DNA from 2 places in the Mesorhizobium sp. M0904 genome. Region 1 is predicted to be linked to the other one. Evidence: riboswitches for the same ligand, from Rfam matches in the RefSeq annotation. Region 1 holds a riboswitch; the other holds the start of a gene.

Region 1 (4,418 bases):
TCAGCCCACCATTGCCCCGTTCCAGCAAATCCAACAACTCCCTTGGCGTTTGCGGAATCCTTTCAACGGCGTAGCCCTGTTCGCTCAGGTCGTGCAGCATTGCCAGCACGCTGGACGGCACGTCGAGGCCGACGGCGTAGCCGGTGCGACCGGGGGCGCTCGGATAGTCGGGGATCAGGATGGCGAGCTTGCGTTCCGCGCGCGGCGTCCGCTGCAGGCGCACGAATGCCTCGATACGGTTCGCCACTTGCGCGACGCGGTCGGGCTCTGGCCGGTTGGCGAAGGCGCGGAAGGCCAATGCAGGATCGGTTTCGCTTTCGCCCTTGAAGGAAATGGCGCCGGCCAGGATGCGGCCGTCGAGCTCGGGCAGGACGACATGCATAACAAGGTCGGCCGGCGCCAGGCCGCGCTGATTGGTTTGCCAGATGTCGCGGCGGGTGGTTGCGACGATGACCTGGAACACCGGCACGCCGGCGCGGTCGAACAGGGTTTCAACGCCCGGCTCGGCCCCGGAGGCGAAAGCTGTGGCAGTGATGATGGCGGCAGGCTTCAGCGTTGCAAGCGCGGTTTCAACAAAGGCGAGTGAGGCCGGGTCCTTGAGGCTGGAGACGAAGATAGGCACGGGAGCCATGCCGCGCGCGCTCAGCGCTTCGAAAAGTGCGTCGATGGGCGCGACGTCGGCGGCGAGCAGCATCGAACGGTAGAAGAGAATTGGCACGACGTCCCCATCCCCCTCGAGGGGAGGGTGGCCCGAAGGGCCGGGTGGGGTCGTTGCGGCAGTGCTCGACATTTTTTTCTGTCGGCGCGCTTCAAAGTGTTGGCACGCTTCGGAGAGGACACCACCCTCGGCCTTCGGCCGGACCCTCCCCTCGAGGGGGAGGGGGACGACCCCCAGCCCCGGCTCGTAAAATCCCGCCTTTGGCACGCTAACAGGTTCGGCTACCGCCGCACCCGATCCAGCGAGACTTGCCAGCCTCTGCACCAGCGCCGTCATATTTGCCGGCCCGCCCTCGCGAAAATAGCCCAGCAGGGCGTCCAACTCCTCGCGCGGCAGCGTCGAGCCTTCGATCAGTCGCAAATCCTCGTCGTGGCTCTCGCCCGGTAGGAGCGCCAGCTTGATACCGCGATTTCGCGCGATAACGGCGAGCTGGTCGCAGCCATAGCGCCACCACTCGTAGCCGCCGAGAATGCGGACCAGAATGACCTTGGCGTGGCGGGCGACGCTCTCGGTCCAGAGGTCGACGGACATCGGATGGCGCAGGTCGCGCAAGGCGGCGAGCCGCATCGAGGGCAGGCGGTCCGCATCCGCCTTCCACGCCGCCGCCAGCCCGGCCAGGTCGCTGTCGGTGAAGGACAGGGCCACGACATCCGCAGGCGTTTGCCTGAGATCGACAGGCTCGGCGAGATCGTCGAGCGAGGCGGATGTGGTGGTGAGGATGTGCATCGCGGCTCGTACCTGGGGTCAGCCGGCGAGGATACGCTCTATCGCCGGGCGGTTCAGCCCTTTCAGGCCGATGACGACAAGGCGCGAGCGGCGATCGTCTTCAGCCGTCCAGGCGCGGTCGTAATAATGGTTGACGCGCGGGCCGACGGCCTGCAGCAGGAGCCGCATCGGCTTGCCGCCAACCTCGACGAAGCCCTTGACGCGCAACACGTTTTCCTCCGCCGCCGCCGTGGCGACGCGTTGTGCGAGCTCGTCCGGGTTGGACACGGACGCGATGTCGATGACGAACGAGTCAAAATCGTCATGTTCGTGGTCGAGCTCGTCGTCGTGATGGGTCTTGCGGTTCTCGATGTCGTCCTCGACGGCGAGGCCGAGGCCGAGCAGCACCGACGGATCGACCTTGCCTTGCGAAGTCGGCACGATCTTCACCGCCCGCGCAACATGCTTGCCGATGACGGCATTGGCACGGGCCGAGCCGGCTGCGTCCATCAGGTCGCTCTTCGACAGGATGATCAGGTCGGCGCAAGCGAGCTGGTCCTCGAATACTTCCTCGACCGGATCGTCGTGTTCGAGCGTCTCGTCCTGCGTGCGCTGCGCCTGCAGGGCGTCCATGTCGTTGGCGACGCGGCCATCAGCCAGCGCCGGTCCGTCGACGACGGCGATAACGCCATCGACGGTCACCCGGCTCTTGACCGACGGCCACTGGAAGGCCTGGACCAGCGGCTTGGGCAGGGCCAGCCCGGACGTCTCGATCAGGATATGGTCGACCCTCGGCATCAGCGACAGGATCTGGTCGAGCGCCGGGACGAAATCGTCGGCGACGGTGCAGCAGATGCAGCCATTGGCCAGCTCGACAATGTTTTCCTCGGGGCAGGTGTCGATGCCGCAGCCCTTCAGGATCTCGCCGTCGATGCCGATGTCGCCGAACTCGTTGACGATGATGGCCAGCCGCTTGCCTTTGGCGTTTTCGAGCAAATGGCGGATCAATGTCGTCTTGCCGGCGCCGAGAAAGCCGGTAACGATGGTGCAGGGGACGCGCGAAAGGGAGGCAGCGGTCATATCAAGTCCTTCAAAAGGTCGAGGGGAGGGATGCGGGCAACCAGACCGCGCTTCAGACAATCGGGACGGCCGCGCCACGGAATGAGCCCATCCGTCGAGGTGGCGAACAGCTTTGCGCCGGTCACGAGATCGGCGCCGCTGGTCGCGGTCAGGTCGCCGAAGACGTAACTCCAGCAGCCGCCGCGCAGCATGGCGGCGCTGAGCCGGCGCTTGCAATTGCCGAGGCATTCGACGGTGCGGATTTTGATGTTTTCGCCGGAAGCGGCGCGGCGCGTGTCCTCGGCGAGCAGTTCGCCGGCGCGGGGATGAGCGTCCGAACCGGTCTCGTCACGGCAGGAAGAGCAGACGATGACGGTAACGCCGGCCAGGGAATCGTCAGGGCCGGACAATAAATCCGCTGTCTCAGCCGAAAAACTGCTGTCGCGTTCCAAATCAGGCTCCTTGCCCGGAAAACCCGCCAGGCGATCGGATTCTTATGTCCTAGACGGCAGGTCTCCTGGCTCGCGGGTCATCGCCTTGGTGCCGCCTTCCCGGGAATATCCCAGTGGTTTTCGGCCTTGGCTCGTCGCTTACAGTTGCGGGGACAGCCGCGGATTTGAAATCGAGATTTCGCACCGCATTCCCTCTTGGCCCCTGCCGTTGCGGGCAGGGGACCGTCTGGAACGGATTTAGGCTTGTGGAGGCAGTCGTGTCAACGCACGTCTATGACGCGGCGATATCTGCGAGCGGCCGGCCAAGGTCGCCGGCAGCCGTCACCTCGATGCGCTCAAGCCCGAGCCAGCCCTGCATCTGCTTCAATTCCTCGAAGAGTTCGGCAGCGGTTTGTGGCGGGGCGCCGGGCTCCGCATAGGCGGCATGGACGCGCAATACGCCGGCCGGACGGTCGGCCCTGAGGTCGACGCGCCCGACGAGGCTGTCGCCGAGCAGGAACGGCAGCACATAATAGCCATACCGGCGCTTTTCGGCCGGCGTGTAGATCTCGATGCGGTAGTGGAAGTCGAACAATCGCTCGGTGCGCGACCGCTCGAAGACCACGGGATCGAACGGCGCAAGCAAGGCGCGCGCCTCGATCCTGCGCGGCAAACGGACGTTCTTGTGGAGATAGGCTGTTTTGCTCCAGCCGTCGACGCTCACCGGCAACAGCTCGCCAGCCTCGACCAGCTCCTCGATGCGGCCCTTAATATCGGCGGGCGAGAGGCGGAAATAGTCGCGCAGGTCGCCTGCCGTGGCGACGCCATGGGCGCGGGCGGAGATGCGCAGCAATTCGCGGTGGGCGTCCTCGGGGCAGGGAACCGGTAGAGCGAGTATCGCGGGCGGCAGTACGCGCTCCGGCAGATCGTAGAACCGTTCGAAGCCGCGGCGATGCGCGGTGGTGATGCGGCCGGCCCAGAACAGCCATTCGAAGGCGTGCTTGGCATGGCTCCAGCCCCACCAGCCGCCCGAACCCTTCTGGCCTTCGAAAGCCGACGCCGCGATCGGGCCTCGTTCGGCGACCTCGCGATAGATGTCTTCGATATAGGCGGCGTGCTCGCGGCCCCATTTGGCCAGTCCGCTGTACATTTCCTCGCCGCGCTCGGCCCGCTGCATGCGCCAGCGCATCAGCGGATAGGTCTCGACCGGCAGGAAGGAGGCTTCGTGCGCCCAATATTCAAAGACCATGCGCTTGCGCGTTATGGCGGCGTCGTCGAGCAGCGCCAGCTTGTAGGGGCCAAGCCGCGAATAGAGCGGCATGTAGTGGGCGCGCACCACGGCGCTGACGGAATCGATCTGCAGCAGGCCGGTACGGGCAAGCACGCGGGCCAGATGTCGGCGGTCGGGTGTACCGGCGGGTCGGGGGTCATTGAATCCCTGTGCCGCCAGCGCGATGCGGCGGGCCATGCGAAGTGAGATTTTTTCCTTCATCAATGCGGGTATC
Region 2 (4,418 bases), on a different contig from region 1:
TCAGAATCAAGACGTCTCTTGGCAGCCGCCAATATCCTATCGATGAAAAGGCGCGTGAATCGATTTTACGTCAGTTGAAGGAACTTCATAATCTGCGTAGAAATAACACAAGCAGGCCATGGCTGTATTGTTGGAGCCTTGACAACAAAATACTCTTGATAAATCCGCAATATGTCCGCACCATTGAGCTTATCGGTGACGATGTAGAGGAGATGCCAGAGTATTATCATCCAGAAATCTATCGGGCTTTGGATGACTGGGATAAGGGTGAGGTTTCAGGAAAGCTGAAGAAAGAATGCGATGCCATCATCGCAGAGATGGGTGATCAGGAAGCCGTGCGCATGGCCTCCTATGTTCGCGTCACATATGACGACGGAGAAGATGAGTGGAACTTCTTGGATGAGGAAACCGCTACGACTTTCTTCGGATTGGAAGCTGCGACCTTTGACGTTCCCCAGTGTAGTTTCGCCGAAGTGGAGGAAGAAGGTTACTACCGAGCGCGATACGCCAACCTTGATCGCGTCGCGGTGATGGAGGTTCCAAGCGACCGTTATCACAGATTGACCGCGCCCGAGGAAGCTTAGAACCATCCACGAAGGGCGCATGTTACATCTCGACCTTGCGTGGTGCGTTTTCAGTACGAGATGACGTTAAGCGTAGGTAGTGGCAGGTAAGAGTGCTCGACCAGAAGCTCAACTGCCTCCTCAATATCGCTGCCGATGTGCCGCAGGACACGTCCACGGGAGCGTGGATAGGCGTGAAGTTCCTGCACTCCACGGTCCGCTCTCCCATCGCCGGTGTGTGCCCGACGCCATCTTGTGGACGAGGTTGGCCGCGTGCACCCGGTTGTATTCCGGCTTGCGGTCCGCCTGGGCGGTCCGCCGCGATGGCTATCTCCATGTCAATCGGCGCCGAACTTTGACTGCCCGCTGCTTTTGATGAATTTGGCGAGGTCCCGCGCATAATCACTCTTGGTCTTCTCCTTGAGGCCCTGTGTCGCGAACTTGTGGTCCAGCAGGGCAAACAGGTCCAAGTCCCCTTCCGCCTGTGGCGCTGGCTTGCCCTCACCGCCCTCGGTTTCCCAATTGGGGACCGCTTCTGCGCGCTGCACCGTGGCGATTGTCCGCCCAAGACGCATCACAAGATCGAACGCCAAACCGTGCGCGTGCACGACGATTTGCCGCTCAGGCCTCATTTGGACAGGACTTGAGCTGGCCCGGTGGTTTGAGCCGGGTTACCTTGAGCCGGTGGGCTGCGAACAAGCAGTTCGAGACATTGGCCTCGATCACTTCGCAACACGCCGCTGCGCCTGGCCTCGGTGTGCTCCCCCCGAAATCGTTGTGTCATATCACCGAGGGCATCACGGCCAACAGCTTCCACATGGGCAACAGCCTCGCCATTGAGCCGAATATGGTCGCGAGCAGATCACCAACGAAGCGGTCGGAACCTCGGAGCCGAAGTTCGACGCCGAGGTGGTTCGCATGATGCGCTAAGCAGCACCACGGCGCTTGCCGGTATGTTTGCTGCCGGCAGCCGACGAACTCCTATCCTCCTGGACAAGGGCGCCGTGCGTCATTGCTTTGATTTACCGGCCGCTCAAGGCTTCCACAGTTTTCGCTTTCGAGGCGACCTTTGGAACATGCCAACGGAAATTTAACATAACGACATAAACATTTCTTTATGCGGCGTTGACAAAGAAGCGAACTGCTGTAATTGTCTCCCGCGTCGTGGTTCTCCGTACGGCGCTGCCGCAGCGGAGCTAAGAGGGAAGCCGGTGCGATGCCGGCGCTGCCCCCGCAACTGTTAGCGGCGAGCCAACCCCACTCATGTCACTGAGGCGAATAGCCTTGGGAAGACGGGTAGAGGCTATGACCCCGCGAGCCAGGAGACCTGCCACGGCGAATTACGTCCACGGGCGGGGTGTCTCGGTGGCCGCTGCAGCCTGGCGTTCGTGCCGGCCTGCTAGCGTCTTCCTTGTCACCGACGCCCCAACCATCGGGGTCTGGCATGACTGTCTCTCAGCAAATTCCTGTAGCAACGCTCGGCGTGCCCCGCTTCGGTCGTCGGCGAGAACTGAAATTCGCGCTTGAAAGCTACTGGTCCGGAAAATCGTCCGCTGCCGACCTTCTCACGACCGCGAAGGCTCTCCGTGCCGCTAGCTGGGAGGAGCAGCACGATCGCGGCGTGTCGAAAATCCCGTCGAACGACTTCTCGCTCTACGACCATGTGCTCGACACCGCAGCCATGGTCGGCGCCGTTCCATCCCGTTACGGCTGGAATAGCGGCGAGGTTCCACTTGACATCTACTTCGCAATGGCGCGGGGCAACCAGGGTCAGACGGAGGATTGTCGACACGCTGGTCACCAGCAGGCGGCTCATCGGTCTGATGTAACCGCGATGGAAATGACCAAGTGGTTTGACACCAACTATCACTACATTGTGCCGGAACTCAACGATGATCAGACGTTCGCCCTCTCGTCGACGAAACCGGTCGATTACTTCATCGAGGCTAAAGCTCTCGGCGTTCACACACGCCCAGTCATCCTTGGACCGATCACCTTCCTCAAGCTGGCGAAATCGCCTGCCGAAGGATTCGATCCCATCGCGCTCCTGCCGCGGCTGCTGCCCGTCTACGAGCAACTCCTGCAGAGGCTGAAGCTGTCTGGAGCCGACTGGGTGCAGATCGATGAGCCAGCGCTTGTCCTCGATCTGAACCCGAACGAACGAGCTGCGTTCGAATTCGCCTATGGCCAGCTGTCGAAAGCCGCGCCCGAGCTGAAGATCATGCTGGCTACCTATTTCGGGCCGCTGGGAGACAATCTCGAAACCGCGGTTTCTCTGCCCCTGGCCGGGCTGCATATTGATCTCGTGCGCGCTCCCGAGCAGCTGGAAACGGTGGGTCGGCTCGCACCGAAGGATCTGGTGCTCTCGCTTGGCTTGATCGATGGCCGCAACGTCTGGCGTGCGAACCTGCCCGCCATTCTCGACCGCATCAAACCGATCGTCGCCGGCTGGCCCTTGGACCGCGTCGAGATCGCGCCTTCTTGCTCGATGCTGCATGTGCCGATCGACCTCCGCATGGAGACGGAACTCGACGCGGACATCAGGTCGTGGCTCGCCTTCGCGGCCCAGAAGACCGACGAGTTGGTGTTGCTTGCCCGGGCCCTGTCCCAAGGCAGGGATGCGGTGGCAGGCGCGTTGAAAGCGTCTGCCGAGGCTGCCGCCACTCGCGTGACATCCACGAAGATCCATGACCCGCTGGTTGAGGGGCGGATCGCCAGCATTGACGACAGCATGAAGCGACGAGAGAGCGCTTTTGCCGAGCGCTCCAGAGTCCAGGCCGGCACGCTCGGGCTGCCGCCGTTCCCGACGACGACCATCGGGTCCTTCCCGCAGACGCCGCAGGTACGCAGGGCGCGGGCCGCTCATGCGAAGGACCAGCTGAGCTATGTCGACTACGAGACCTTCCTGAAGAAGGAGATCGAGGCTGCAATTCGCTGGCAGGAAGAGATCGGGCTGGACGTGCTGGTGCACGGTGAGTTCGAACGAAACGACATGGTACAGCATTTCGGCGAGCAGCTGTCCGGCTTCGCCTTCACCCAGCATGCCTGGGTGCAGAGCTATGGGTCGCGTTACGTGCGCCCCCCCATCATCTTCGGCGACGTATCGAGGCCCAATCCGATGACGCTGCGCTGGTGGCAGTTCGCCCAGTCGCTTACGAAAAACCCTGTGAAGGGAATGCTCACAGGCCCAGTGACCATTCTCAACTGGTCATTTGTTCGCGACGACGTACCCCGCTCCGAAGCATGCCGCCAGATCGCGCTCGCCATCCGCGACGAAGTGACGGATCTCGAATGGTCCGGCGCAAGGATGATCCAGATCGATGAGGCCGCGTTTCGCGAAGGATTGCCACTGCGCCAGTCTGATTGGAACGACTATCTCGACTGGGCTGTCGAATGCTTCCGGATCGCTTCAACGGGTGTAAAGGACGCGACTCAAATCCATACCCACATGTGCTATTCGGAGTTCAACGAGATCATCGACGCGATCGCTGAAATGGATGCGGATGTCATTTCGATTGAGACGTCGCGCTCGAAAATGGAACTGCTGGACGCCTTCACGAGCTCCAAATATCCGAATGAAATCGGGCCCGGAGTCTACGACATTCACTCACCACGGGTCCCGGAAGTCGGCGAGATTTCGGATCTCGTCATGCTTGCCCGCGAGCGACTGTCCGATGCCCAACTGTGGGTAAACCCGGACTGTGGCCTCAAAACCCGCAAGTGGGAGGAGGTCCGCCCTGCCCTCATGAACATGGTTGCTGCAGCACGCGCGCTCCGGGAGAAAGTGTAGGCCGGAAGGTTTCCTGGTTGCTCACCATGTGGTGAGTTAGCGGCTGCCGCATGTGGGCCGTGAAT

The links. A riboswitch is a leader RNA that binds a small molecule or an ion and turns the genes downstream of it on or off. The one in region 1 is predicted to bind cobalamin.
Region 2: another riboswitch for cobalamin. It lies ahead of metE (5-methyltetrahydropteroyltriglutamate--homocysteine S-methyltransferase); the one in region 1 lies ahead of NKH80_RS20950 (DUF1636 family protein).

The regions. Positions count from the first base shown of each region.
Region 1 covers NZ_JAMYOC010000020.1:24,121-28,538, forward strand. The annotation lists gene NKH80_RS20940 (cobaltochelatase subunit CobN) at 1-1,444, opposite strand, end outside; gene cobW (cobalamin biosynthesis protein CobW) at 1,463-2,503, opposite strand; gene NKH80_RS20950 (DUF1636 family protein) at 2,500-2,934, opposite strand; cobalamin riboswitch at 2,973-3,176, opposite strand; gene NKH80_RS20955 (winged helix-turn-helix domain-containing protein) at 3,206-4,405, opposite strand.
Region 2 covers NZ_JAMYOC010000040.1:6,276-10,693, forward strand. The annotation lists gene NKH80_RS28935 (helix-turn-helix transcriptional regulator) at 1-584, shown strand, start outside; gene NKH80_RS28940 (hypothetical protein) at 902-1,156, opposite strand; cobalamin riboswitch at 1,712-1,912, shown strand; gene metE (5-methyltetrahydropteroyltriglutamate--homocysteine S-methyltransferase) at 2,008-4,353, shown strand.